DNA from 3 places in the Kitasatospora sp. NPDC101108 genome. Region 2 is predicted to be linked to each of the others. Evidence: riboswitches for the same ligand, from Rfam matches in the RefSeq annotation. Region 2 holds a riboswitch; each other region holds the start of a gene.
The links. A riboswitch is a leader RNA that binds a small molecule or an ion and turns the genes downstream of it on or off. The one in region 2 is predicted to bind cyclic di-AMP.
Positions count from the first base shown of each region.

Region 1 (3,925 bases), on a different contig from region 2:
GCGGTGCCGGGGGGCGGGCGTACGGTGCGCTGCGTCTTCGGGGCCGGGCTGAAGCAGGGGCGCAGCGCGACCGCGCTCGTCCCGGTGCGGATCTCCCCCGACGTGCCGCTGGGCGTGCTGGAGGGCGGGGCGGTCGAGGTGCACAGCCCGGACGACCGGGACGGAAGCAACAACCGGCAGCCGTTCGCCATCGAAGTGGTCGAGACGGCTGCCGGTTCCTGAGAGCGGCTGGTCTGCGGGCTACACGCGGTCGGCGTCCGCGGTCGGCGTCCGCGGTCAGCGGTAGACGCGCACGTAGTCGGCGGCGAAGGTGATCGGAGTGTTTCCCTGCGGCGCCGGGTGGTACTTGCCGGCGCCGACGGAGAGGTTGAGGATCAGGTACGCCGAGAAGTCGGCGCCCACGCCCTTGCCGTCCGAGAACACCTTGACGCCGTTGACGTACCAGTCCACCGAGTTGGCGCCGTAGTAGGTGCCGATGGTGACCCACTGGTCCTTGGCGACGGCATTGGCGTCGGTGTAGTAGTCCGCGTTGCCGGGGTTGACGTGGTTGGTCAGCTCCAGCAGGTCCGGGTTGTCGGGGTGGTACTCGAAGGAGTCGACCTCCCCGTTGCCGTTCTTCCAGGTCCACAGGGCGGGCCAGGCGCCGGTGCCGGAGGGCAGCTTGACCCGGGTCTCGGCGTAGTCGCCGGTCTTGACCTGGAAGCCCTCGGCGGAACCCTCGGTGGTCAGGAAGCCGGTGTTCCAGGACTGCTGGCCGTTCTCCAGGGTGGGGCCACCGGGGGTGGCGGTGAAGGTGGCGACGCCGTTCGCGACGCTGACGTTGTTCTTGTTCAGCCAGTCGAGCTTGTTGTCGTCCGGGTTGTGGTTGCCGTACTTGTACGCGGTGCTCTTGTCGCCGACCCAGCGCCGGCCCCAGTCGATCGGGGCGTTGAACTCGTCGGACCAGGTCAGCGACTTCCCGGCGATCGGGGAGGCCGGCGCCGGGGTGCTCGGGCTCGCGGTGGCACTCGGGCTGGAGGTGGCGCTCGGGCTCGCGGTCGGCGCCGTGGTGGGCGCGACGGTCGGCGGCGTGGTGGCCGTGGCCGTCGGGGTCGGCTTGGCGGTGGTCGGCGCGGCGGTGGTGGGCGCGGCGGTCGTGGGGGTAGCGGTGGTCGGCGACGGCTTGGCGGTGGGGGTGGCCGTCGGGGCCGGGGCGGGCGTCGACGTGCCGGCCCGGGAGACCACCAGCTGCTGCGAGGGCAGGTTGTGCCAGCCGCCGCCGAGGTCCTGCCAGAAGCCGAACTGGGTGTAGGTCCCGGCGGGCAGGGTGCGCGCGCCGCTGGTGAAGGAGAACCCGCTCGGGCAGAGCTGCACGTTGCCGGCGTTGCCCGGGAAGTCCAGGTTGGTGCCGTGCGCGTCGCGGACGCCCACGCCGACGGTCCTGGCGACGAAGCAGGACGAGGAGTGCAGGCTCAGCGAGGCGGTGGTGGCCTTGCCCGCGACCATGGTGGCGGGGGCGAGCCGGTCCTGGGTGACGGTCGGGCCGGTGGCGGCCTGGGCACCGGCGACGGCCGGCAGCCCGAGCAGGCCGGCGCCGCTGATGGCGAGCGCACCGGTGGCGGCGAGGGCGGCGTTGCGTCCGCGGTGGGACGGACGGGCGTGACGGGGCGCGCGACCGCGCCCGGCAGGCTGGGGCATGGGAGTCCTCTGCGACGCCTGCGAGGTGAGCTGTCGGATTCGGGCTGCAGTTGCCCGGCCGCCCGGGGAGCGGCTTCACCCCTAGCCGGAGCCCGCACGCTGGTGCGTACGGGCCGGGCGCTGACCTTGGTTCCCCCGCTCCCGTCCGCTGTCGTGCTCGGCTGCCCGCCGACGGGTGGACAGGACTCGGCGTCCCGGCGGCGGAGTCCGCGAGGGCGGACGACCCGTTGCAGGCTAGGCAGGCTGTGCGTGAACGGACAACTCCATCCGGCCGGTTGTCGCGCAGCTCACAGTGGTGTCGATCAACGACGCTGCGTGGCCGCCGAGTTGATCGATCCCGGCGCCGCGGCCGGGGGTTCGCGGGTCGAGGCCCGGCGGTTCAGCCGAGCCAGGCGGCCACCTGGCTCTCGGCCTCCGGCGACCAGGCCAGTTCCAGGTGGTTGAGCCCGCTGAGCAGCCGGGTGCCGCCGACGGTCGCGATGCCGGTGGTGTCCAGGGCGCTCGCGGTGAACACGATGCCGTCGCTGGGACCGCGGTTCTCGTCGAGCACGCCCGGGATGTCGGCCGAGCCGCCCGCGAGGAGGTAGGTGGGCACCGAGGCCGGGATCCCGGCGCGCCGGAGCGGGGCGATCAGCGAGCCCGCGTCGACGGCCGCCTGGATGCCCTGGCCGGAGGCGTGGAGGCCCTGGCCGCCGTAGTAGGTGGTCCACCAGTCCTGGGCGGTGGTGTCCACCCCGTAGACGGCGTCCCAGCGGGCGAGCAGCTGGCGCTGGCCCGGGTAGCAGTCGCTGCCGCCGGTCGGCAGCACCCCCAGGCAGGGCTGGGCGGTGTACGTGCCGTAGCAGGTCATGTAGAGGTGCGGGGACGGCGCGTTGGCGGTGCCGCCGCAGGCCGGCCAGGTGGCCAGGTCGAAGTCCCAGCCGTGCGCGTAGACGTAGTCGAGCCCGCCGTTCGGCCCGCCGAGGGTGACCAGGCGGCGCACGTCGCCCGCGTACGGCCGCCCCCAGGAGGGCCGCACCGAGGACACGTACGCGCGGGCGGCGACCTCTCCCTTGCTCCAGGCCACCACGTCGACCTGGGGGACGCCGAGCCGGGCGCGGATCAGCGCGATCGCGTCACCGACGGCCTGGGCCTGGAGCAGGTTGTCGCCGTGCTTGTGGGCGAAGCCGACGGCGAACACCCGGTGGCCGGTCCCGGCCAGGTACTGGGCGAGGCCGGTGGACGGGCAGCTCGCGGCGCCGCAGATGCCGCCCTCCCCCGGGTTCACCCAGGCGCGGTCGGCGTTGTCGTTGGCGCCGTGCACCAGCAGGACGGGGGTACCGGTGCCGCCGGCGTCCCAGCCGGGGGCCGAGTAGAGCAGGAAGCGGCCGGAGTACGGCTCGCCGGTGCCGAAGTAGGTGCGGCGGGGGCCGTCCTGGTCGCCGCGGCCGTCGGCGGGGAACTGCTCGGTGCGGAAGCCGGGGGTGGGGTCGAGGTAGCGCTCGACCTTGGCCCAGCCGTTGCCGGGGGCGGGGAAGGTGGCTTCGAGGGCGAGGGGGGCGGCGGCCGTTGCGGCGGTGGTGGCCGTTGCGGCGGTGGTGGCCGTTGCGGCGGAGGTGGCCTTCGGGATGGTGGCCGCTCCGGCGGAGGGGGCGCCGAGGAGGAGGGCGGTGAGGCTCAGGAGGAGGGCGGAGAGGGCGGCGGGGACGCGTCGTCGGGTGGGGGTACGTCTCATGGGCGTGCACGGTAGGACCGGTCCGCGGTCGCGCCCATGTGCCGGTCGCACACCGCGCGCGGCGTGACGGTGGCAGACCGCACCGTGGCGCGGGGCCGCCCGAGTCCGCCCGGTCGGATAAATTGGAACCCTGGCATTTTCCGCGGTGCACAAGTGCGCCGACTCCGGTGTGCCCGGTCCGTACGGTCCGTCCCACGCTCCCGAGAAGAGGTTCCGCCCCACCATGACCGCGTCCCTGCCCGCCTTCGCCGGCCGTACCTACGTCTTCCGGGTCGACAACGGCGCGGCCTTCCGCAACACCTACTCGGCCGACGGCGCGCGGCTGCGCTGGGAGGGCCTCGGCGAGTCGGCGGGCCAGTGGGAGGACGTGCGGCTGCACGTCGCCGAGATCGCTCCGGGGATCTACTTCGTCAGCTGGACGGAGCAGAGCGGGATCACCGTCAGCCACGTGATGGACCTCAACGCACTGACCGTGCGGGCCTTCTGGACCTTCGAGGGCGAGGGCGGCCGGGTCGGCCAGCTGCACACCGGGAC
Region 1 covers NZ_JBVJLM010000006.1:54,865-58,789, forward strand. The annotation lists gene ACZ6Z8_RS15585 (hypothetical protein) at 1-222, shown strand, start outside; gene ACZ6Z8_RS15590 (glycoside hydrolase family 16 protein) at 277-1,677, opposite strand; cyclic di-AMP (ydaO/yuaA leader) riboswitch at 1,685-1,792, opposite strand; gene ACZ6Z8_RS15595 (esterase/lipase family protein) at 2,057-3,391, opposite strand; gene ACZ6Z8_RS15600 (MoaF-related domain-containing protein) at 3,615-3,925, shown strand, end outside.
Region 1: it holds a riboswitch for cyclic di-AMP, as region 2 does, so the genes downstream of both, ACZ6Z8_RS15590 (glycoside hydrolase family 16 protein) here and ACZ6Z8_RS09985 (transglycosylase family protein) in region 2, are expected to answer to the same signal.

Region 2 (3,925 bases):
GGGCAGGTCGGCGAGCGAGACGACCCGCTCGCCCTTCGGGCCGGCGACGCAGAAGAGGTCGATCGGACCGAGGTGCTTCTCGGCGGTGTCGACCAGGGCGGCGACGTCGCTGGGCCGGCGGATGTCGCCGCAGACGCCCACCACCGGGCAGCCCGGCCGGTCGAGTTCGGCGGCGAGGTCCTCGGCGATCCCGACGTGCTGGTCGGCGATCAGCATCCCGGCGGCGCCGGCCGCGGCGAACCGGCGGGCGAGGTCGGCTCCCGAACCGCCGTCGAGTACCGCGATGACGACGACTGCTCCGCTGACCCGCATGGCCTGCTCCTCCCTGTGGGCGACACCGCACCGGCGCCCACGCGTACTGCGGAGGATCGTAGGCACGTCCTGACCCTCCGCAACAGGGATTACCCCGCAGGTGACCAGGGTCACGCCTGCCGCCCGGCCAAGAGCTCTCCAAGGGCTGTCCACGACCCGGCTACGCCCCGTTCACGGAGAGTCGGCGCGCTGGTCGCACGCCGCTCGCACGCCGCTCGCACGCCGCTCACGGGCGGTTCGCGCACCGGTGACGCGGCGGTGGCCCCGGTGGTCGTCCGGGCGCGTCCGGTCCAGCGGTTACGGTCGACCCATGCCAGCTCAGCCCGACGGCGCCCAGCCCGCCGCCCAGCCCGCCCCGCAGCTCTTCACCTGGGAGTTCGCCGCCGACCCGTACCCCGCCTACGCCTGGCTGCGCGAGCACGCCCCGGTGCACCGCACCGAGCTGCCGAGCGGGGTGGAGGCCTGGCTGGTGACCAGGTACGCGGACGCCCGGCAGGCGCTCGCGGACAGCCGGCTGTCGAAGAACCCGGCGCACCACAGCGAGCAGGCGCACCGCACCGGCCGGGTGGGCATCCCGGGGGAGCGGCAGGCGGACCTGATGACCCACCTGCTGAACATCGACCCGCCGGACCACACCCGGCTGCGCCGCCTGGTGTCGAAGGCGTTCACCCCGCGCCGGGTGGCCGAGTTCGAGCCGAGGGTGCAGCAGCTGACCGACCGGCTGATCGACGGCTTCGCGCAGCGCGGCTCGGCGGACCTGATCCACGAGTTCGCCTTCCCGCTCCCCATCTACGCGATCTGCGACATGCTGGGCGTGCCGGCCGAGGACCAGGACGACTTCCGCGACTGGGCCGGGATGATGGTGCGACACACCAAGCCGGGACAGGGCGGCGGCCGACGTGGCGGCGTGGGGCGGGCGGTGAAACGGATGCGGGCGTACCTGCTGGAACTGATCCACCGCAAGCGGGCCGACCTCGGCGACGACCTGATCTCCGGTCTGATCCGGGCGAGCGACCACGGTGAGCACCTGCCCGAGAACGAGGCCGCCGCGATGGCCTTCATCCTGCTCTTCGCCGGGTTCGAGACCACGGTCAACCTGATCGGCAACGGGACGTACGCGTTGCTGCGCAACCCGGACCAGCGGGCGCTGCTGCAGGAGTCGGTGGTGCGTGGTGAGACGGCGCTGCTGGAGACCGGGATCGAGGAACTCCTGCGCTACGACGGGCCGGTGGAGCTGGCGACCTGGCGGTTCGCGACCGCGCCGCTGACCATCGGCGGGGTGGAGATCCCGGTCGGCGACCCGGTGCTGGTGGTGCTGGCGGCGGCGGACCGCGACCCGGCCCGGTTCTCCGACGAGAACACCCTCGACCTGGCCCGGAGCGACAACCCCCACCTGGGCTTCGGGCACGGCATCCACTACTGCATCGGAGCCCCGCTGGCCCGGCTGGAGGGGCGGTCCGCGCTGGCCACCCTGCTTTCCCGGCTGCCCGATCTGCGGCTGGCCGAGAGCCCGGAGAACCTGCGCTGGCGCGGTGGCCTGATCATGCGTGGACTGCGTGAACTTCCGGTCGAATTCACTCCCGAGCTCCGCTCGCCGCACGCCCTTTCCGAGGGCCCGGCACACTGACGTGACGTCGCATTCCGGGCGCTCGCAGCGGCATGAACGACCATCAAACCGGACAAAGCGCTGCCGTTGGTAGGCGATCGGACACGGGCCGTAATTCTGGTGTGATATCGACGATATGAGCTTGTGATCGGTCTGAGGATCTGTCTAGTCTCCCTGGAGTTCGCAGCTGCGGACCCCGTGCGCGGAACGCCGAATCCTGCCCGCCGCGCCACGGGAAACCGACCAGACCCTGGGCAGGGGCGGGGGAACCAGGTTTGTTGCCGTCCCTCCACGGCTTGGGGTGAAGCCGCCCGAGCGGAATCGTTTCCGCCGCCGGCGGCCGGGCCACCTCCCGGTCCGAACCCGACAGCTCACCTCGCAGGCGTGCGGAGAGGGACTTCTTCATGCTGCTCGTTGGATCTGGCCGTCATCGCCGTCGCACCCAGGCCGAGAAGGCCATCGCCGTCGCCGGTGTGGCCGGCGTCGGACTCGCGCTGCCGCTCCTCACCGCCACCGGTGCCTCCGCCGCCCCGGCCTCCTCCTGGGACTCCGTCGCCCAGTGCGAGAGCGGTGGCGACTGGAGCATCAACACCGGCAACGGCTTCTACGGCGGCCTGCAGTTCACCTCCAGCACGTGGAAGGCGTACGGCGGCACCGCCTACGCGCCGCAGGCCAACCAGGCCAGCCGGGCCCAGCAGATCTCGGTCGCCGAGAAGGTGCTCGCCTCGCAGGGCCCGGGCGCCTGGCCGGTCTGCTCCATGAAGGCCGGGCTGAGCAAGGGCGGTGCCCCCGCGGCCGTGGACACCTCCTCGGACACCAAGGCGCAGTCCGCCCCCAAGCAGCAGACGCCGAAGCGGCAGGCCCCCAAGGCCGCCCCGAAGCCGGTCCAGCAGTACGTGCCGAAGCACGCCGCGCCGAAGAAGGCCGAGCAGCCGGAGACCCAGCCGGTCCAGCAGTACACCCCGAAGCACGCGGCTCCGCGCGCCGCCCAGCCGGCCCCGGCCCCGCAGACCGGCCACGACTACACCGTCCGTTCCGGTGACACCCTGTCGGGCATCGCCGCCGCCCAGGGCGTGTCCGGCGGCTGGCAGGCGCTGTACGACGGCAACCGCGGCACCGTCGGCGGGGACCCGAACCTGATCGTGCCCGGCCAGGTCCTGCACCTCGGCTGAGACCCGGCGGAGGGGGCCGACCGACCGGTCGGCCCCCTTTCGTCCGCCCGCGCCCTCCTTCGTCCGCCTTCGTCCGCTCAGGTGGGACAAGCTGGGACAAGCAGGTGAACTACCGGTGGGTAGTGGGGCCACACGCTGAGACGGAGCCGAGGTCGACGTGGTCCCGGGAGCCCGGGCGGTTAGGCTCTGGTCGTAACGACTCCGCAATCCTCCGGCCGACAGCGCCACCGTCGAGCCGGACCCTGCTTCCGCAAGGAGATGCTTCGTGCCGTCCATCGATGTCGTCGTAGCCCGTGAGATCCTCGACTCCCGCGGCAACCCCACGGTCGAGGTCGAGGTCGGCCTCGACGACGGCAGCACGGGTCGTGCCGCTGTTCCGTCGGGTGCCTCGACCGGCGCCTTCGAGGCGCTGGAGCTGCGCGACGGCGACAAGAACCGCTACTTCGGCAAGGGCGTGGAGAAGGCCGTCCTGGCCGTCATCGAGCAGATCGGCCCGGAGCTGGTCGGCTACGACGCCACCGAGCAGCGCCTGATCGACCAGGCCATGCTCGACCTGGACGCCACCCCGGACAAGTCCTCGCTCGGCGCCAACGCCATCCTGGGCGTCTCGCTGGCCGTCGCGCACGCCGCCTCCGAGGCCAGCGACCTGCCGCTGTTCCGCTACCTGGGCGGCCCGAACGCGCACGTCCTGCCCGTCCCGATGATGAACATCCTCAACGGCGGCTCGCACGCGGACTCCAACGTCGACATCCAGGAGTTCATGATCGCCCCGATCGGCGCGGAGTCCTTCTCCGAGGCCGTCCGCTGGGGCGTCGAGGTCTACCACACCCTCAAG
Region 2 covers NZ_JBVJLM010000003.1:374,717-378,641, reverse strand. The annotation lists gene ACZ6Z8_RS09995 (SDR family NAD(P)-dependent oxidoreductase) at 1-312, opposite strand, end outside; gene ACZ6Z8_RS09990 (cytochrome P450 family protein) at 623-1,939, shown strand; cyclic di-AMP (ydaO/yuaA leader) riboswitch at 2,150-2,317, shown strand; gene ACZ6Z8_RS09985 (transglycosylase family protein) at 2,323-3,090, shown strand; gene eno (phosphopyruvate hydratase) at 3,356-3,925, shown strand, end outside.

Region 3 (3,925 bases), on a different contig from region 2:
CCGACGCCGCCGCACCCACCGGGAACTGCACCGCGCCGGACATGCAGACCTGGCAGCCCGGCCAGTGGTTCCAGGACGACACGGCCCGCATCCGGATCCACGTCATCGCCTCCGACGCGTCCACCGACATCGTCCGGACCGACCGGTGGTGACCGCGTAGCACCGGAACGGCTCGCGAGCGGTGCGGCCGACACGACATCGCCTCGACCGCACCGCCACGGTGCCACACCGCACGGATCGTGCCGGGGGCCGGGCACGTCATCCGGAGGGAGCGGAGATCACCCTTCGACAGGCAGCCGTACCCGTGGCCGGCGCCGTGGCCCCCTGGCGCTCAAGCCAGCTCCGGTAGACCGTGCTGCGAGCGGCTGCCGTCCAGTACGCCTCGGTGACGGTCCGCACGAGCGAAGGACGCAGCGACGCGAGCGGTCCCTCCTCGTGCCAGGCGAGCACATGCCGGTACCAGAGCGGATCGCCGACGATCGGCCGTACGGCGATGCCCGGCACCTCCTCGAAGGTGGCCTGGCAGAAGCTCACCGCGTGGCCGCTGCGGACGAGGTCCAGGACGAGCCGACCTTCCACCTCGTGGACGACACGAAGGCGATGGCCCAGGACGAGCAGGGTCCTGGACCAGTACTCACGGATCCGGTCGTTGTCCGGCCGAGGAGCGGCCCAGTCCTCGCCTCCGAGATCCTCCAGCGCGACCTCCTCCAGCGACGCGAGCGGATGAGCCGCGGGCAGGGCCACGAAGAGCGGTTCGGTGGCTATCGGCTCGCCGGCGACTCCTGCGGGGAGCGCGAGCTCGTACCCGGGGCTGTCGCCCACCACGGCCGCTTCGAGCCGGCCGCCCGCGACGGCCTCGACGAGCGGGACGGGGCATCCCTGGCCCCGCGAACTGATCTCGGCCTCCGGATGGTGCGACCTGATCGCGGTGATCAACCCGCCGAGCAGCGGAGCGTTGACCGAGCCGAGCCGGAAACGGTGCTGCGACCAGCCCGTCCTCGCGGCGAGGGCGGAGACCTCCAGCAGTTCGTCGACGGTCGGCAGCACCGCCCGTGCCCGGCTGAGGACCTCCTCCCCGAACGCGGTCGGAATGACGCCCGACTGCGCGCGGCTGAACAGCTCCGCTCCGAGCGCCCGCTCGATCCGCGCCAACTGCGCACTGAGGCCGGGCTGGGTCAGCCGCAAGGACGCGGCGGCCCGCGTCAGACTGCCGCAGTCCGCGATGCTGCAGATGATCCGGAGGTGCCGGAATTCGAGCTCCATGGCGAGATGTTATGGAGATCGAGCCCACCTCAACAGATGTCCGGCGGTAGCGGACCAGCTGCCACGCCGACGCCCTCGGATCAGAGACACGGATCACTCCGTTCCGGTCGGGGGCAGGGGTCTGCTCCATCTCCGGGCATTCCTTCACCCGGGCCCGGCACGGCCTCGCTCCGTACGACCCCGGGGAAGTGTCGGAGCATCAGGTTCGAGCGCGAGCCGCCGCCATCGGCCGGCCGGGCGGGCCTGCGAGTTCGGCCTGGGCGTGAGACGCATCACACCGCCTTGCCGTACGTGTGATGGTTTGTTTACGTTTCCTCTCGTTCGTCCCCACACGAACCCCACTCTCCGGAACGCCGAATCCTGTCGCCGGACCGAGCGGGCACGCGCAACACCAGCATCAGCGGCAGGAGCGGGGGAACCACAGGTAAGTCGCGCTGCCCGGACCGGTCCGGGCAGCGCTAGGGGTGAGGCCGCGCTCGGCGCGGCCGGGCAACTCCAGCCCGAACCCGACAGCTCACCTCGTAGGCGTGGGAGAGGAAACACCGCATGTCTGCGAACAGCCGATTCGGCCTGTCCAGCCCGATCACCCGCCGGTTCAAGGGCGTCGTCGCCGCCGCCGTCATGGCCGGCGTCACCCTCGCCGTCCCCGCCGTCTCCGCCGGCTCGGCGGAGGCCGCCACCGCCAACAGCCCCGCCGCCCTGCAGAAGCTGGCCGCGCAGATCGTGCCGGCCAACCAGCTGGCCTCGTTCGACCAGATCATCGCTCACGAGAGCGGCTGGAGGGTCAACGCCACCAACCCCAGCTCCGGCTCCTACGGCCTGCCGCAGGCGCTGCCCGCCAGCAAGATGGCGTCGGAGGGGTCCGACTGGCGAACCAACCCCAGCACCCAGCTGCGCTGGGCGCTGAAGTACATGAACGGCCGCTACGGCAGCCCGAACCAGGCGTGGGTGTTCTGGCAGAACCACCACTGGTACTGATCCTGGTGGCCGCAGGGTCGTGTCATCTGCCGCAGCGGGGCCTTCTGCGGCTCCCTCCGCGCCCCTGACGGGTAACGCGGCGGTCTGACGGGGCGGCGTTGCCGCGCTGGTCGACGGCGACCACCCGGTAGCGGTCGCTCAGGGCCCGGCCGGCGCGTCCCGCTCGCCCGCGTGGCCGGCCGGGCCCGTGCGGCAGGACCACGGACGGGCCCGGCGGCGGCCCGTTCGTGGGGGGTTATTCGGGTCGGGTCGTCCCGCCGCTCGCTTCGCATAAGCGCTTCTTCGGACTTCCGAATCCCCGCTTCTGAAACCCTCATCGTGAGTAACATTGCACTCACGCTGTGAAATTTCACAGCCTGAAGGACTTCTCAGGAACAATAACGATAAAATAACAGTGGACTGGACCAATTGGCTCGGCGCCCGCCAAGTCGCCTTCGTGCAGCATCCGTTGGCCCATGACTCCTCGCCGTCCCTGTGCGTGGCCGCAAGGCGCCCCGGACTCCTTTGTTCCGGTTCTGACGCGGCTCTGCCAGACTCCCCCGCATTCGGTTTCACCTAACGGGGAGTGAGATCTGACGCATGAGCAGACACCGCAGGAAATCACGCCGATGGGCCGTGGCAGCAACCGGCGCCGTGCTGGCCGGTGCGGCCGCGCTGGGTATCGGCGCCGTGGCCCAGGCGGGCCTGGTCAAGGGAACCGTCATCGGGGGGCAGGGGAACTACAGCACCGTCAACGAGCGTGTGCTCCCCTCGCTTTCGGCCCGGGTCTCCGGTCAGGCCGCGCCGGGCGACCGCATCCCGATGATCTGCCGTACCACGGGGGACACCGTCGAGAACGACAACCGCTGGATCTGGTCCGGCGGCTACTACGTCGCCGACGCCTTCATCAGCGAGGACACCGGGAACCTGCCGGTCTGCGGCTCCACCCGGCCCACCAGCTGGACGGCGCTCGACATCACCATGCAGAAGCAGGTCCAGGACCAGTGGTGCTGGGACGCGTCCGGCCTGACGGTCGCCACCTACTGGGGTTACCACCAGTACAACCAGTACGACTTCTGCCGCCTCGCCCAGCAGGGCCGCTGGCTGGACTGCAACGACCGGCCCGCCACGCTCGACGACATGGCCAACGGCCTGTCCGCCATGGGCTTCCGCAACAGCGGCTACGACCTGAACCGCAACGCCTCGTTCAGCGAGGTCACCAACGAGATAGCCAACGGGCGGCCGTTCGCGGTGCGCATCGGCTGGACCTCGGGCGGCGGGCACATGAACGTCATCTACGGCTACGACAGCACCAGCAACATGATCGCCGTGGGAGACCCGTGGCCCAGCACGCAGACGTACACCTGGTGGAACTTCGACACCTACGTCAGCAACGGCTCGTTCCGGTGGACCCACTCCCGGGTCGGCATCCACGCGTGAGGAGACAACCAACCATGAGGACACTGAAGGCGGTTGCCCTCACCACCGCCGCGCTCGTGAGCGTCGGCGCCGCCACCACGACAGCCCGGGCCGACAGCGGGGGCGATGCCCCCGACTACGGCGCCGCCCAGCAGCTGCTGCACTCCGGCCGGACGCACGACACCGTCTCCCGCTTCCTCGGCGCCGCGAGGACCGCGGTCTCGCCCGGCGGCGGTCCCGGCACCGGGACCGGTGCCGCGACCGGTGCCGACGGCGGCAGTACGGG
Region 3 covers NZ_JBVJLM010000009.1:117,805-121,729, forward strand. The annotation lists gene ACZ6Z8_RS20940 (M6 family metalloprotease domain-containing protein) at 1-152, shown strand, start outside; gene ACZ6Z8_RS20945 (LysR family transcriptional regulator) at 259-1,263, opposite strand; cyclic di-AMP (ydaO/yuaA leader) riboswitch at 1,643-1,806, shown strand; gene ACZ6Z8_RS20950 (aggregation-promoting factor C-terminal-like domain-containing protein) at 1,810-2,241, shown strand; gene ACZ6Z8_RS20955 (papain-like cysteine protease family protein) at 2,857-3,660, shown strand; gene ACZ6Z8_RS20960 (hypothetical protein) at 3,675-3,925, shown strand, end outside.
Region 3: it holds a riboswitch for cyclic di-AMP, as region 2 does, so the genes downstream of both, ACZ6Z8_RS20950 (aggregation-promoting factor C-terminal-like domain-containing protein) here and ACZ6Z8_RS09985 (transglycosylase family protein) in region 2, are expected to answer to the same signal.